One region of the Arthrobacter methylotrophus genome, then DNA from elsewhere that is predicted to be linked to it. Evidence: riboswitches for the same ligand, from Rfam matches in the RefSeq annotation. Region 1 holds a riboswitch; each other region holds the start of a gene.
What was found. Region 1 has a riboswitch for glycine ahead of lipA (lipoyl synthase). Riboswitches for the same ligand answer to the same signal wherever they lie in the genome.
Positions count from the first base shown of each region.

Region 2: another riboswitch for glycine. It lies ahead of ABD884_RS23870 (glycine dehydrogenase (aminomethyl-transferring)); the one in region 1 lies ahead of lipA (lipoyl synthase).
Region 3: another riboswitch for glycine. It lies ahead of gcvP (aminomethyl-transferring glycine dehydrogenase); the one in region 1 lies ahead of lipA (lipoyl synthase).

Region 1 is NZ_BAABED010000001.1:48,983-52,250, reverse strand. Features, by position in the region: gene ABD884_RS00265 (MFS transporter) at 1-683, opposite strand, end outside; gene trmB (tRNA (guanosine(46)-N7)-methyltransferase TrmB) at 762-1,697, shown strand; glycine riboswitch at 1,820-1,917, shown strand; glycine riboswitch at 1,919-2,024, shown strand; gene lipA (lipoyl synthase) at 2,074-3,108, shown strand; gene ABD884_RS00250 (methylenetetrahydrofolate reductase) at 3,126-3,268, shown strand, end outside.
Region 2 is NZ_BAABED010000001.1:4,635,145-4,638,412, forward strand. Features, by position in the region: gene cycA (D-serine/D-alanine/glycine transporter) at 1-1,366, opposite strand, end outside; gene ABD884_RS23865 (hypothetical protein) at 1,370-1,531, opposite strand; glycine riboswitch at 1,514-1,611, opposite strand; glycine riboswitch at 1,806-1,920, shown strand; partial or broken gene ABD884_RS23870 (glycine dehydrogenase (aminomethyl-transferring)) at 1,999-2,401, shown strand; partial or broken gene ABD884_RS23875 (serine hydroxymethyltransferase) at 2,404-2,707, shown strand; gene ABD884_RS23880 (FUSC family protein) at 2,801-3,268, shown strand, end outside.
Region 3 is NZ_BAABED010000001.1:3,554,217-3,557,484, reverse strand. Features, by position in the region: gene ABD884_RS18390 (MFS transporter) at 1-132, opposite strand, end outside; gene ABD884_RS18385 (TetR/AcrR family transcriptional regulator) at 202-750, shown strand; glycine riboswitch at 953-1,050, shown strand; glycine riboswitch at 1,052-1,185, shown strand; gene gcvP (aminomethyl-transferring glycine dehydrogenase) at 1,237-3,268, shown strand, end outside.

The sequences.
Region 1 (3,268 bases):
TGCTGGCGAATTGCCAGCGGCAGGAAAAGCAAAAGCACGACGACGGCGGGCAGCGCCCAGAACCACAGCGCCGAGGTCCAGTGCCCGGCTGCCGTGAAGACGGGGTAGGTGAAACCGGCGCCCAATGCGGCGGAAGCGCAGATCGCCGTCGTATACAGGCCGCCCATGAGCCCCAGCCGGTGCGGGAAATCGCGTTTGACCACCCCGGGGAGCAACACGTTGCACAAGGAAATCGCAGCACCGCACGCGGCCGTTCCCGCGAGCAGAGCCGGCAAATGCCCGAGTCCGGCGAGGTCCACTGGACGCAGGAGCAGCCCGCCGGTCAGCACGGCCATCGCACCGAGCAAGACCCTCTCGGCACCGAAACGACGGGCCAGGATTGGAGCCAACGGCGCGAAGACCCCCAACAAAGTCACCGGTACGGTAGTGAGGACCACCACGGCCCAGCCCGGCAGTCCGGCGTCGGCAGTGACTTCCGGAAGGACCGCCGAGAAGCTCGAAAACACCGTCCGCAAGTTCAACCCGATGAGCACGAGGCAGATGCCCAGGAGGACCGGTCCGCGGCGCGCCGTGACCCGGGTGGGCTCCGCGGCGGGAAGATCGTCAATCTCGGCGTCGACGAGGATCTCGGCGACGCCGAAGTGCTGGCTGGTGTTCTTGGGGGCGCTTGAAGCAGGGGTCACTACCCCATTCTGGCAGTTTGTCCACATACGCAGGTTCCGCCCGCCGGCCCTTCTCCCGGCGACGGTATTCTGGAGTGGATGAGTGAAACCCCAGATTCCCCCGAAACTTCCCACGAAACACCGCAGTCCTCGCGCCCTGTGACCCCTGGCACCCAAGCCTCCTTCGGCACCTATGGCGGCCGGCCGGTCAGTTTTGTGCGCCGCGGGACGCGCCTTCAGGGCCGCCGCCAGGCCGCGTGGGAAGAGCACTCGGACCGCTGGGCCGTCCAGGTTCCACGGCATGTCGCCAACACCTCGGTGCACCCGGATTACGTGTTCGACGCCGAAGCGGAGTTCGGGCGCGAGGCGCCGCTGATCGTCGAAATCGGCTCGGGACTTGGCGACGCCGTGTGCCATGCAGCAGAGGAAAACCCGGACAAGGATTTCCTCGCCGTGGAGGTCTACACGCCCGGACTAGCCAACACCATGATCAAGATCAACAGCCGTGGCCTCAGCAACGTGAGGGTGGTCGAAGCCAACGCCCCGGAGGTCCTGGCCACCATGCTCCCGGCGGGCTCGGTCAGCGAGCTGTGGGTCTTTTTCCCGGACCCGTGGCACAAGTCGCGGCACCACAAACGCCGCCTCATCCAACCGGCGTTCGCCGAACTCGCGGCACGGTCCCTCAAAAAGGGTGGCCTGTGGCGGATCGCCACCGACTGGTCCAACTACGCCGTTCACGTCCGCGAAGTCCTCGCCGGCTCCACTGAGTTTGAGAACCTGCACGACGGCGAGCGGACCGGCGCGGAAAGCCCCCTTACCCAGGTCTGGGAATCCGGCGTCGAATCCATGGTGGGAGGGGCCCCCGTCAAGGAAGGCCGCGCACCGGTCAGCACCGAACATACGGGCCCCAATGAGGGTGTGGATCACGTGGGTGGGTGGGCTCCGCGTTTCGATGGCCGGATCCGCACCAGCTTCGAAAACAAGGCCCACGAGGCCGGACGCATGATCTTCGACCTCAGCTACCGCAAGATCTAGTCACAACACGATGCGGGCTAGTCGCGAGCACGCAGTCTGGTCACCCTCGGTCCCCCTCATTGCGTGCCGTCCGGGCACCGGATACCATGTGAGACGTGTCACCGAAGGGTGGCACGTGCTTATGATCTGCGGCGGGAGAGTCCTGCCGGTACGTTCAGCAGGCGCCGTAGGAGCAAATCCTCCCCAGGAATCTCTCAGGCCCACGTACCGCCGCGGCAAGGCAACTCTGGAAAGCAGGCCGGGCAACCGGACTCACCGACGGTGCAAGCGGGCGGCTGCGAAAGCAGCGGACGCGGAATCTCTCAGGTCCAAGACAGAGCGGGGAGGGACCGAATCATCGTGGTGCGTCCGCGCCACCTGAATTATGGAGTTCCTCATGACCCTGGCACCTGAAGGCCGTAAGCTGCTGCGCGTTGAACAGCGCAATAAAGCCGTCCCGGTCGAACGCAAGCCCGAATGGATCAAGGCCAAGGTCCAGATGGGCCCGGAATTCGTGGGCCTGAAGAACCTCGTGAAAAAGGAAGGCCTGCACACCGTCTGCGAGGAAGCCGGCTGCCCTAACATCTTCGAATGCTGGGAAGACAAGGAAGCGACCTTCCTGATCGGCGGCTCCGAATGCACCCGCCGCTGCGACTTCTGCCAGATCGACACCGGCAAACCCTCACCGGTGGACATGTTCGAACCCACCAAGGTCGCCCGCTCCGTCCAGTCCATGGCCCTGCGCTACGCCACCGTGACCGGCGTGGCCCGCGACGACCTCGCCGACGAAGGCGTCTGGCTCTACGCCGAAACCGTCCGCAAGATCCACGAACTGAACCCCGGCACCGGCGTCGAACTGCTCATTCCGGACTTCTCCGGCAAACCCGAACACATCAACGCGATCTGCGACTCGAACCCGGAAGTCTTCGCGCACAACGTCGAAACCGTGCCCCGGATCTTCAAACGCATCCGCCCCGCGTTCCGCTACGACCGCTCCCTGGACGTCATCACCCAGGGCCGGGCCCGCGGCATGGTCACCAAATCCAACCTGATCCTGGGCATGGGCGAAACCCGCGAAGAAATCTCCGAAGCCCTGGCAGACCTGCACGCCGCGGGCTGCGACCTGATCACCATCACCCAATACCTGCGCCCCTCCGAACGGCACCTGCCCGTGGACCGCTGGGTCAAACCCCAGGAATTCGTCGACCTCGCCACCGAAGCCGAGGAAATCGGCTTCCTCGGCGTCATGTCCGGCCCCCTGGTCCGCTCCTCCTACCGCGCCGGCCGCCTCTGGGCCACCGCGATGCGCAAGAAAGGCCGCGAGATCCCGGTGCACTTAGAGCACATTGCCCACATCGCCGAAGGCATCCAGGACTCCGGCACCACCCGCCAGGAAGCCCGCACCCTCCTCGCACACCATGCGACGGCCTGATCCGTAAGGACCCCAGCATGTTCCCCACGCGGATTGAAATCATTCCCTCAGACGGAATCGTCGAGAAAGTCCAGGCCGAGGTGCCGCTTTCCACAACGCTCACCATTACGTGCTTGCCCCATCACGGGATCGCACAGACCATGGCGACAGCGGTCCGGCT
Region 2 (3,268 bases), 4.6 Mb from region 1:
CGACGCCGAGCATGATGAACCATGCCGGGGTCGCCAAGAGCGCCACGAGGGTATCGGGCTGCGTTGTCAGGGTCCACAGGACAAAGCCGAAGAACGCGAACACTACCCAGACCATCACGATGCCACCGGGCATCTTGAACTTCGAGGTATCGTGCAAATGCGGGCGACGACGGCGGTAGGCGAGGTAGCTGGCCATGATGATCGACCACACGAAGACGAAGCAGACGGCCGACACGGTGGTCACCATGTCGAACGCCTTGCCGATGTCCTGTCCGGCGTACATCAGAACGACGCCGGACAGCAGCAGAACGCAGGACAGGAACAAGGCGTTGCGGGGGACCTTTCGGCGGGAAAGGCCGCTGAACACGGCGGGCGCGTCACCCTCCTGGGCCAGGCCGTAGACCATGCGGGACGTGGAGTAGATGCCGGAGTTGGCCGATGACATGGCCGAGCTGAGCACCACGAGGTTCACCACGGTGGCGGCGGCACCCAGTCCAGCAAGGGAGAACATAGCGATGAACGGGCTGTGGCCGGCGGCGAACTGGGTCCAAGGAGTGACGGACATCAGGATGATGAGGGCGCCCACGTAGAAGAGGAGCACGCGCACCGGGATGGAGTTGATCGCTCTGGGCAGGTTCTTCTCCGGGTCCTTCGCTTCTGCGGCGGTGGTGCCTACCAGCTCAATGCCGACGAACGCGAAGACTGCGATCTGGAAGCCGGCCACGAAACCCATGAACTCGTTCGGGAAGAAGCCCCCGTGGCTCCATAAGTTGCTGAAGCTTGCCGGTCCGGCGCCGGACCGGAACCCGCTGAAGATCATGAACAGGCCAACCACGATCAGGGCGGCGATCGCGATGATCTTGATGAGTGCGAACCAGAATTCGGTCTCGCCGAACGCCTTTACCGTGGTCAGGTTCAGGAGCAACAGGATGGCGATGGTCGCCAGGCCAGGAACCCATAGCGGGAGGCCCGGCCAGAGTTCCTTTGAGTAACCGGCGATGGCAATGACATCCGCGATGCCGGTGATCACCCAGCAAAACCAGTAGGTCCAGCCAGTGAAGAAACCTGCCCACGGACCCAGGAGGTCCGCGGCAAAATCGCTGAAGGACTTGTAGTGCAAGTTGGACAGCAGCAGTTCGCCCATGGCGCGCATGACGAAGAACAGCATGAAGCCGATGATCATGTAGACGAAGATGACCGAGGGGCCGGCCGCGGAAATGGTCTTGCCCGAACCCATGAACAGACCAGTGCCGATCGCCCCGCCGATAGCAATCAGCTGGATGTGCCGGTTGCTGAGCTGGCGGTCAAGATGTGGTGTTTCGACGGCTTTGGCGGGCGGGTGATGAATCGTCAAGAGGAACTCCATCGTTCAAGTGACACCAAAGGCGCCACGATGATTCGGGGTTCCTCCCCGCACTGTCTTGGACCTGAGAGATTCCGCAGCGCCGTGCTTTCGCATGGTTCCGCTTGCCCCGTCGGTGAGCCCGGTTGCCGGGCTGCTTTCCAGAGTTGCCTCGCCGCGGCGGTACATGGGCCTGAGAGTTTCCTGGGGAGGATTTGCTCCTACGGCGCCTACTGAATGTACCGGCAGGGCTCTCCCGCCGCAGATCATAAGCAGTATTCAGTTGGGTGAAGAGAATCGCGGATGTGGAGGATCGGCCCTTCCGGGTGGCCACCGATTCAGTGTGGGATAGCTCACCAAGAAATGTCAATTCCGCCTTTGTTTCGTCACCTAGGTGCCCGCTGAGTGCCGTTTTCGAACCAGATGTTGCCCCGACTCTGACCTTGTGTGTATGGTGTGAGCCGAATCACCCTCTGGAAAGCAGCAAGGCTCCGGCCTGGCTCACCGACGGTGCAAGCGCAACACAAGGTGACAATGTGTTCTGCGGAATCTCTCAGGTCCAAGACAGTGCGGGGAGGAACCCAATCCAAGCCGTGCCACTGTGGCCGGTCCTATCTTGGAGTTCCTCGTGACTGTTCAATCAACCCTCACCGCTTTTGGCCAACGCCTCCTTGCTGGACGAAGCGACCGCCGTGGCCGAAGCGGTGTTGATGATGCGCAGGGCGAACAAGAACAAGTCCGCTCATGATGGTAAGACCGTCCTTGACGCCGACTGCTTCGGGCCGGGTGTTCGATCACTCTGCCGTGATCGCCGCCGCGAATGAACGCGGCGCTTTGGTCACGGTTGCCGCTGATCTTTTGGCGCCGACCTTGATTTTGGCGCCGACCTTGATCATGCCTCCAGGCGAGCAGGGCGCCGACATCGCCGTCGGCTCCACGCAGCGCTTCGGCGTTCCGCTGTTCTTCGGCGGCCCGCACGCGGCCTACATCGCCGTCCAGAAGGGCCTTGAACGCTCGATGCCGGGCCGCCTGGTGGGCGTTTCCAAGGACGACGCCGGGCCGAGTTCAAGGAACGCCAGGAGCGTGTTCTGGCCGGTGCCCGGATCCTGGCCGACGTGACTGCGAAGGACCGCGACGCGGTTCCGTTCGACCCGCGCCCGCCCATGGTCACGTCCGGTCTGCGGATCGGCACCCCGGCACTGGCCACGCGCGGCTTCGGCGAAGCGGCGTTCCGCGAGGTTGCGGACATCATTGCCCAGGCACTGATCGCCGACGCCGACGCCGACCTTTTCCGGCCTGCGTCACCGCGTGGAGGCCCTCGCCGCCGCGCACCCGCTCTACCCGGGCGTCGCGAACCTTAGCTGATGGAGAAGCCCGGCGCCCGGAGCGTAAGATTCGAAACGGACGCCAGCGCCGCCGTCGTACTTCTTGACCCTGCGATGAGAGGCAAGCCGCGACGTGAACGCCTTGGCAGAGATGTTCAGGATCGGTCCCGGCAACAAGGACCATTACCCGGCTGTGCGCTGTGCCGTGGGCGTCTTCCTGCCGTTGATCATCCTCGTGTTGTTCGGACGGCTGGACCTTGTGGTTTTCGCCAGTTTTGCTGCGTTCACCAATATTTATGGCCGCAACGAGCCCCACAGCCACCGTTTTCGAAGCCAACTCCGGGCAGGTTCGTTGCTGCTGGGCATCATCCTGCTCGCTACTTTGACGGCCAGGGCTGCGCAGGGCTCCGACGCGTACGTGTGGATCCTCACGATCGGCACCACGTTGGTTGCTGCGCTTTGCTCCGTGACGACTGCGCTGTGGCGGCTTCGACCGGCAGGTTCCCTCTTCCACATTTTCGCTTTTGCTGCGATCGCCTCCGTGCCCCAGCAGCCGCCCCTCTGGGAAGGGATGCTGGCTGCCGTTTTGACTGCGGTGTTG
Region 3 (3,268 bases), 3.5 Mb from region 1:
TGTGAGCGCGGTATTGTCCACAGCCACCAGCAGCACGGGGAACATCAGGAGTGTCAAGGCAGCCCAATCGCGCCAGGGGGCGGACTGGGTCGAGGGGATGCGTGGGTACTGGGTTGTGGACGGGCTGAACATGAACGTTACTATACCGTCTGGACGGTATAGTTTCAATCTACTGTATCCAACTGAGGGATGATGGACACCATGCCGCGAAAACCTATTGCCCGGGACGCTGTCCTGGATGCCTTTGAAGCACTGCTGATCGAGGTGGGGGAGCGAGCTGCCACCCTTGACGCCGTCGCCAAACGCGCAGGAGTCTCCAAAGGCGGCTTGCTCTACCATTTCCCCAACAAGGAAGCCATGATCAGCTCCTTGCTGGAACGCATGGACAGGCTGGCAGCACAGGACATCGAGGCAATGAAGGCAGCTCCCGAAGGTGCGGCCGCGTTCTTCATCAAGTCCTCCCTTTGGGCGGACACCCCCTTGGACCGGGTGTTTGTGGCAGCCACACGGCTCGCGGAGGTGGCGCATCAAGAAACCCGCAGGCGCTTCGCCGGGATCCAGCAACAATGGCTGGATGTGCTCGCCGAGGAAGTGGGCCCCGAGATGGCCAAGGCGGTCCGATATATGGGTGATGGGCTCTACTTCAATGCGATGCTTGAAGGCGGCGCTGGCGATGCGGAAGTCAAGGCCAGCGCGAGGAACACCGACGTCGGTGCGCTGCTTGCCGCCGTCGAACGCCTCCGAAACTAAGCGCCGGCCCAACTAGCTCGCAGTTAACGTCGTTTTGAGCCCTCAAAGCGACAACAACTGCGAGCTAGTTGGGAAAGCCGGGCGACGACGATGACATTATTTGCGGACACGGGCAGTCCATAGGACAATTGGTAGTTGTGGCAGTCGTCACCGGCAGCCACGGTCGATTCACACAGTCATTTCACACAACTGAATACGCCTTTGATCTGCGGCGGGAGAGTCCTGCAGGCATGTGATGCAGGCGCCGTAGGAGCAAATCCTCCCCAGGAATCTCTCAGGCCCACGCACCGCCGCGGCAAGGCAACTCTGGAAAGCAGCACGCTGTCCACCGGTGTCCGTGACACCCGACGGCGCTGTGCTCACCGACGGTGCAAGCGAAGCAGTGCGAAAGCGCGGATTTGCGGAAACTCTCAGGTCCAATACAGAGCGGGGAGGAACCCGATTAGCTGTGGCGTACCCACGCCGCCTTAGTAATGGAGTTCCTTCGTGACGGTTAGTTCAACCTCCACCACATTCGTTGACCGGCATATCGGCGCCCGGCGCCAAGCCGACATTGACGTCATGCTCAAGTCTGTTGGATACCACAGTGTCGATTCGCTCGTTGACACCGCGGTTCCCAACGACATCCGCCAGGACGTCGCCCTAAGGCTCCAGGACGCCCTCAGCGAGGTCGAAGTCCTCGCTGAACTGCGCAAGCTGGCGGCCAAGAACAAGACGGCCGTGCAGATGATCGGCCAGGGCTACTACGACACCGTCACTCCGCCGGTGATCCGCCGGAACGTCCTCGAATCCCCAGCGTGGTACACGGCTTACACGCCCTACCAGCCGGAGATTTCCCAGGGCCGCCTCGAGGCGCTGCTGAACTTCCAGACCATGGTCCAGGACCTCGTGGGCCTGCCCATCGCCAACGCCTCCTTGCTGGACGAAGCCACCGCCGTCGCCGAGGCAGTCCTCATGATGCGCAGGGCCAACAAGAACAAGAACGCGGCCGCAGGCAAGACCGTCCTCGACGCCGACTGCCTCCCGCAGACCATCGCCATCGTCAAGGGCCGCGCCGAGGCGCTGGGCTTCGAGGTCGAGATCGCCGATCTGTCCCAAGGCCTGCCCGACGGCGACATCAACGGTATCGTCCTCCAGCAGCCGGGCGTTTCCGGCCGCGTGTTCGACCACTCCGCCGTGATCGCCGCCGCCAAGGAACGCGGCGCACTCGTCACCGTTGCCGCGGACCTCCTGGCCCTCACCCTGATCACGCCTCCCGGCGAGCAGGGCGCCGACATCGCCGTCGGTTCCACCCAGCGCTTTGGCGTTCCGCTGTTCTTCGGTGGCCCCCACGCCGCCTACATGGCCGTCCAGAAGGGCCTCGAGCGCTCGATGCCGGGCCGCTTGGTGGGAGTTTCCAAGGACGACGCCGGGACTCCCGCGTATCGCCTGGCGCTGCAGACCCGCGAGCAGCACATCCGCCGCGAGAAGGCCACGTCCAACATCTGTACCGCGCAGGCGCTGCTGGCCATCGTCTCCTCGATGTACGCCGTTTACCACGGCCCGGACGGCCTGAAGGCGATCGCCGAAACCGCCCACAACCACGCTCGGACCTTGGCCACGTCCTTGAAGGCCGCCGGCCTTGAGGTTCTGCACGGCAGCTTCTTCGACACCGTCACCGTCCGGGTCCCGGGCAAGGCTGCCGAGATCGTCGCTTCTGCGGAAGCGAAGGGGATCAACCTGCGCGGTATCGACGCCGACACGGTCGGCGTGTCTGTTGATGAAACAACGACGACGGCGATCCTCGCCGACGTTGTCGCCGCCTTCGGTGCCCCTGTGTCCAGTGACGGCGAGGGGTTCGCCCTGGATGCCGCCGTCGAACGTTCTTCCGATTACCTGCAGCACCCGGTGTTCAACACCCACCGTTCAGAAACCCAGCTGCTGCGCTACATCCGCAAGCTCTCGGACCGCGACCTCGCTCTGGACCGCACCATGATCCCGTTGGGTTCGTGCACCATGAAGCTGAACGCCACTGCCGAGATGGAAGCCATCTCCTGGCCGGAGTTCGCCTCGATCCACCCGTTTGCTCCGGACTCCCAGACCGAAGGCTGGCGTGAGCTGATCGCCGACCTCGAGTCCCAGCTGACCGAGATCACCGGCTACGACCAAGTCTCCATCCAGCCCAACGCCGGTTCCCAAGGCGAACTCGCGGGCCTTCTGGCGATTCGCGGCTACCACCGCTCGCGCGGCGATGACCAGCGCAACGTCTGCCTCATCCCGGCCTCGGCCCACGGCACCAACGCGGCTTCCGCAGTGCTGGCCGGCATGAAGGTGGTGGTGGTGGCAACCGCTGCTGACGGCACCATCGACCACGAGGACCTGCAGGCCAAGATCGAGGCCCACAAGGACGTCCTCTCGGCCATCATGATCACCTACCCGTCCACCCACGGCGTGTACGACGCCGACGTGCGCGAGGTCTGCGACTCCGTGCACGCGGCCGGCGGCCAGGTGTACATCGACGGCGCCAACCTGAACGCCC